Regions from separate parts of the Paraburkholderia sp. FW306-02-B genome, predicted to be linked through region 2. Evidence: riboswitches for the same ligand, from Rfam matches in the RefSeq annotation. Region 2 holds a riboswitch; the other holds the start of a gene.
What was found. Region 2 has a riboswitch for thiamine pyrophosphate ahead of AC3WOG_RS18945 (FAD-dependent oxidoreductase). Riboswitches for the same ligand answer to the same signal wherever they lie in the genome.
Positions count from the first base shown of each region.

Region 1: another riboswitch for thiamine pyrophosphate. It lies ahead of thiC (phosphomethylpyrimidine synthase ThiC); the one in region 2 lies ahead of AC3WOG_RS18945 (FAD-dependent oxidoreductase).

Region 1 is NZ_JBYSXZ010000001.1:3,243,898-3,247,069, reverse strand. It holds gene thiC (phosphomethylpyrimidine synthase ThiC) at 1-1,780, opposite strand, end outside; TPP riboswitch at 1,914-2,032, opposite strand; gene AC3WOG_RS14325 (GreA/GreB family elongation factor) at 2,248-2,658, opposite strand; gene AC3WOG_RS14320 (hypothetical protein) at 3,172-3,172, shown strand, end outside.
Region 2 is NZ_JBYSXZ010000001.1:4,228,373-4,231,544, reverse strand. It holds gene AC3WOG_RS18950 (ABC transporter ATP-binding protein/permease) at 1-1,411, opposite strand, end outside; TPP riboswitch at 1,777-1,901, shown strand; gene AC3WOG_RS18945 (FAD-dependent oxidoreductase) at 2,125-3,172, shown strand, end outside.

The DNA of each region.
Region 1 (3,172 bases), 980 kb from region 2:
CGCACATCGAACAGAAGTGGGCGACCTTCGCCGAGTCCTTCGGCAGCGTTTCGTCGTGGAATTCGCGTGCCTTGTCCGGGTCGAGACCGAGATTGAACTGGTCTTCCCAACGGAATTCGAAACGCGCCTTCGACAACGCATTGTCACGCACCTGCGCGCCCGGATGGCCCTTTGCCAGATCGGCCGCGTGCGCGGCGAGCTTGTACGTGATGATGCCGGTCTTGACGTCGTCCTTGTTCGGAAGCCCAAGGTGTTCCTTCGGCGTGACGTAGCAGAGCATCGCCGTGCCGAACCAGCCGATCATCGCCGCGCCGATGCCCGAGGTGATGTGGTCGTAGCCGGGGGCGATATCGGTGGTCAACGGTCCCAGCGTGTAGAACGGCGCTTCGTCGCACCATTCCAGTTGCAGGTCCATGTTTTCCTTGATCAGCTGCATCGGCACGTGGCCCGGGCCTTCGATCATCGTCTGCACGTCGTGCTTCCACGCGATCTGCGTGAGCTCGCCGAGCGTTTTCAGCTCGCCGAGTTGCGCTTCGTCGTTCGCATCGTAGATCGAGCCGGGACGCAGACCGTCGCCGAGCGAGAAGGCCACGTCATACGCCTTCATGATTTCGCAGATGTCTTCGAAGTGCTCGTACAGGAAGCTTTCCTTGTGGTGCGCGAGGCACCACTTGGCCATGATCGAGCCGCCGCGCGACACGATGCCGGTCATGCGTTTTGCCGTCAGCGGCACGTATTGCAGACGCACGCCCGCGTGGATCGTGAAGTAGTCGACGCCTTGTTCGGCCTGTTCGATCAGCGTGTCGCGGAAAATTTCCCACGTCAGGTCTTCCGCGCGGCCGTTGACCTTTTCGAGCGCCTGATAGATCGGCACCGTGCCGATCGGCACCGGGCTGTTGCGGATGATCCATTCGCGCGTTTCGTGGATGTGCTTGCCGGTCGAGAGATCCATCACCGTGTCGCCGCCCCAGCGGATCGCCCAGGTCATCTTGTCGACTTCTTCGCCAATCGACGAAGTCACCGCCGAGTTGCCGATGTTCGCATTCACCTTCACGAGGAAGTTGCGGCCGATGATCATCGGCTCGCTTTCCGGGTGGTTGATGTTGTTCGGGATGATCGCGCGGCCGCGCGCGACTTCTTCGCGCACGAATTCAGGCGTGATTTCCGTGAGGCCGTTCGGACCGAACGCGCTCGCGCCGAACGCCTGGCCCGGATGCTGGCGGCCCATCATTGCCGCGAGTTTTTCGCCGTTCGGGCCGCTTGTCTTCAGGCTTTCCAGATACGCGGCGCGCTGCTGGTTCTCGCGAATCGCGATGTATTCCATTTCCGGCGTGATGATGCCGCGACGCGCGTAGTGCATCTGCGAGACGTTCTTGCCGGCGATGGCGCGGCGCGGCGTGCGGTGCAGGCCCTGGAAGCGCAGATCGGCGGTGGCGGTATCGGCGGCGCGTTCGCGGCTGAAGTCGCTCGTGAGGCCGGTTAGCGCTTCGGTGTCGCCGCGTTCTTCGATCCAGCGCTGGCGCAGCGCCGGCAGACCTGCGCGAATGTCGATCTTTGCGTCCGGATCGGAGTAGGGGCCCGACGTATCGTAGACGAAGACCGGCGGGTTCTTCTCGCCGCCGAAGCTATCCGGCGTATCGGCCTGGGAGATTTCGCGCATCGGCACGCGGATATCGGGGCGCGAGCCGCTCACGTAGACCTTGCGGGAATTCGGCAGGGGGGCGACAGCGGCTTCATCGACGTGAGCGTCGGCGGAAAGAAACTTCGGATTGGCGTTCATGCATATCTCCTGTGTCGACCAGAGTTGACGCTTTAGCATCTTGCTCTGGTCCCATGCAAAGCAATGTGGGGCCGCTAAGCAGGAGACGAGATGGAAGTTGTCGGATTCGCGAGGGATGAAACGGTAGACCTGGGTGCGAAATCCGTACGCTTCCCTGCGCTGGCATTATCCAGATCAGGTTCAAAGGGTATTTCTCACCCACGCAACACGGACCTCCAACCTCCGTGCGACGCAGGACCCCCGCGTTAGCAGCGCACACGATACACCGGCCGGACGCTGCTTGGCAACCCGTCCTGAAATTATGAGTGGCGGATATAACACCGGTCAGTTGCGGACTATTCTTATGTTGATTGGGCTGCCAGGCTTGATGCGGTGCAACAGCGGCGGTGCAACAGCGGCGGTGCAACAGCGGCGGTGCAACAGCGGCGCGCCGCGAAAGCGCGTTCGTGTTTGTTTGAGTTTGTGGCTTACAGCGTGAAATCGTCGGCGGCTTCGGGTTGAAACAGGATCTGTTCGAGCTTCAGCACTTTTTCCGTACCGCTTGGCGGCGTGAAGCGGATGCGTTCGCCGCGTTTGGCGCCGAGCAAAGCGAGGCCGACCGGCGAAAACACGTTCAGGCGGCCCTGCGCGAAGTCCGCGTTGGGCGGATAGACGACCGTCCAGGTCATGTGCTCGCCGCTGGTTTCGTCGACTAGCGTAGCTTGCGAATTCATCGTGACGACATTCGCCGGAATGTCGCGCGAGTCGACGATGACGGCGCGCTCCAGGACGTCGTCGAGCATGTTTTGCAACCTGGCGTCGGCGCCGGGCGCGGCCGCGTGCTTTTCAAGGCGGGCGACGTCGAGTTCGGTGAGGTAACAGGTTTTCGTCTTTTTCATGACGGGTTCTCCAATTCGATCTGCATGTAACGGGACAGCGTGCGGATGAGATCGGCCCGGAGCCCGACGACGAGGCTCCGGTGAAGGGGGAGCAGCGTTCAGATCGGGCGCCGGGCGGCGGGAAGCGGGAGCGTTCGGGGCGGCTGGCCGAGGCGACGCGGCGATACGTCCGCGCGTGCGCACCCGGTTGCGCGGCGCAGGCGCAAGCGGGTGAAGACACGGGAGATCGGAAAACGCATCGGGGACCGGCGGACAAAGAAGGAAGTTCAGGTGAGCGCCGGATGTAAGCGAAATCGGCGCAATCGAAAGGTGAATGCTAGCACGAGCTGGGACGTCTCTTTGTTCGGTGCTGGGTGCGGGCGGGGCGGTAGAGGTGTTTCTCGCTGCTGCGCGTTAAAGGGCGCCGCGGCCTGTGCCGTTATCCCGTTGGTAGGGGAGGTTGCCGCCCGGTAGCGCGATGGGTGGCATTGATAAGCGCGATGCCGTTTTGAGACGACGTAAGGGGATGTGCTGA
Region 2 (3,172 bases):
CGGCGGGGGACGGGTAGGCGAGCGCCGCTTTCAGCGTGCCGATCGGCATGTAGCTGACCTGCGGGATGAACATCATGCGCGCGTTGACCGGCGCGTCGATCGAGCCGTCGCCGAATGGCCAGAGCCCGGCGAGTGCGCGCATCAGCGTGCTCTTGCCCGAGCCGGACGGACCGCGCACCAGCCAGCGCGAGCCCGGCTGAATCGCGATATCGCGGATGCGCGACAGCGGGTTGCCATTCGGCAACGCGAGCTTGAGGCCTTCGGTGGAAAGCTTGTCGTCGTCGACGAAATGCAGGTTGATGCCGCCATGCGCGGTAGCCGGCGACACCGACTCCTTCAGATGCGGCGCATGCACGACGCGCTTGAATTCACGCAACCGGTTCACTGTAGCGCGCCATTCCACCAGGCTGGTGTAACTGTTGATGAACCACGAAAACGAATCGCTGACGGTGCCGAACGCGCTCGAAATCTGCATCAGCACGCCGAACGTAAAGGCGCCCGCGAAGTAGCGGGGCGCGGCGACCACCAGCGGAAAGATGATCGCGATCTGACCATAGAAAGCCGACACAAAGGTGAGCCGCTTGGTGTACTTCATCACCTGCCACCAGTTGTCGCGAATGCGGCCGAACAGCGTGTGCGTGTTCGTCTTCTCGGTTTCCATGCCGTTGTAGAAGGCGATCTGCTCGGCGTTTTCACGCAGACGGATCAGGCCGAAACGGAAATCCGCCTCGACTTTCTGTGCCTGGTAATTGATCGGCACGAGCGGATGGCCGACCTTCTGGATGATCAGCGAACCGGCCACCGCGTAGAGCGCCGCGGCCCACACCATGTAGCCGGGAATCTGCACCGGCATGCCGCCGAGCGAGACGGTTAGCGCACCGGCGAGCGACCACAGAATCGTGATGAACGACACCAGCGTGACGACCGTTGACAGCAGATCGAGCGTCAACGACAGCGTGGTGGTGGCGAACGATTGCAGATCGTCGCTGATCCGCTGGTCGGGGTTGTCGGCGAGCCGGTCGCGTTCGATCCGGTAGAAGGCGCTGTCGTGCAGCCATTCGTTCAGATAGCGCGTGGTCAGCCACTGGCGCCAGCGGAAGCCGAGCATCTGCCGCAGATAGCGGCCGTACACCGCGAGGATGATGAAGGCGAACGCGAGCCCCGAGAACACCATCAACAGGTGCGGGAAATCGTGCACGTTCTTGGTTTGCAGCGCGTTGTAGAAGTCGGCGCTCCAGCGGTTCAGGCGCACGTTGATCCACACGACGAGCAGATTCATCACGATGATCGCGACGAGCAAGCCCCACGCCGTTTTTCGTTCTTCGGAGACCCAGTAAGGTTTGATCAGGCTCCAGGCGGAGACTTTGTCGTCCGGCGGCAGCACGGGGCTGGCAGAGGTATTCGGTGTCATGAGCATCCTGATGTAGTGCTGGCCCATGTGGAGCAGACCTGTATCGGGTTGATCCACGGCGGGTTTGCGGCGCATGCCCGGGCGTCGTGCTCGACGAACGCACGCCCGAGTGAGCGTCCGATTCTGGCGTGGCCCCCTTAAGCGAAAATTAATTTCCGCATGAAGGACTCGCCTCGATGCCGCCGTCGCGCTGGCGGCGAAGCGTGCCGCCGACGCCAGGCTCCTGCGGCATCCGGTCTCGGCATTGTGCCAGAGCGGCGCGCACGGCCGTATTGATGAATCGATAGGATGGTGCTGGATCAACTGCGGGCGACCGCGTGTCCCGCTGGTTTGCGGGCGTCGCGCCTTTTATGGTCTAATGACCTTCGACGAAACAGGGGTGCTTCGCACACCGGCAGCGTGGATGTCCACGCAGCGGCAGCGAGGCTGAGAGAGACCCTTTGCACCCGATCCGGGTAATACCGGCGCGGGAAGTTTCCGGAAGCAGCCAGTCTTCCATTCCCCGCCGGGCGGCGTCCGTCATTTGGGCGCGCGTGTTGCCCGGCCGGCCTTACCCGCCGGTTTCGTCCTGGGTACGTGCGCTTGTTGCCGTACGGAAAGGACTCGATGACCGCCTATTCTTCAGACATGAGTTTTGCTCTTCGCCACGCTGCCGTCGGCGTGCCGCGCTGCTTTAGCTTGGCTTGCCGTTGCGGTGATCGGGAGTGCGCACGATGAACCGTCCTGCTCAACCCGATTTCGCGGTGCTCGGCGGCGGCCTGTGCGGACGCCTCGTCGCGTGGCGTCTTGCCGGGCAAGGGTATCGCGTGGCGCTCTATGAGCGCGGCGACGCGGCCGGTTCGCAAGCCGCCGCGTGGGTCGCCGCGGCGATGTTGGCGCCGCTTGCCGAGGCCGCCAGCGCCGAGTTGCTGATTACGCGGCTGGGCGCGAGCTCGCTCGAAAGCTGGCCGCGTGTGCTGGCCGAATTGCCCGAGCCGGTGTTTTTCCAGCGCAACGGCACGCTGGTCGTATGGCATCATGCCGACCGCACCGAAGCGCCGCTGTTCGAACGCCGGGTGCGCTCGAACGCGCCTGCCGAACTGCTCGACGGCGGCTTTGTGACGCTCGCCGGCGCGCAGGTCGGCGCCGCCGAACCCGCGTTGGCGGGCCGCTTCAATCAGGGCTGGCTGCTGCCGCGCGAAGGGCAACTGGATAACCGCCAGGTATTGTCCGCGCTGGCCGCGGGCCTTGCCGAGCGCGGCGTCGAAACGCATTGGAACACGGCTGTCGACGATCATGCGTTGCCGCCCGCGCGCGTCACGATCGATTGTCGCGGTCTCGGCGCGAAGGCGGTTCTGCCTACATTGCGCGGCATTCGCGGTGAAGTCGCGCGCGTGCATGCGCCCGGTATCAACCTGACGCGGCCGGTGCGCCTGTTGCATCCGCGCTATCCGCTCTATATCGCGCCGAAGCAGGACGATCTCTACGTGATCGGCGCAACCGAGGTGGAAGGCGAGGACATGTCGCCGGTCAGCGTGCGCTCGGCGCTCGAACTGCTGAGCGCGGCGTTTTCCGTGCATCCCGGTTTTGGCGAGGCACGCATCCTCGAACTGAATTCGCAGTGCCGCCCGACTTTGCCGGACCACCGTCCGGCGTTGCTGTGGGACGGCGCGCAGACCTTGCGCGTGAACGGCCTGTACCGGCACGGCTACATGATCGTGCCCGAAGTCGCCGACGAAGCCGTGCGCTTCGCCGCGGCGCTGCTCGACGGCCGCATCGGCG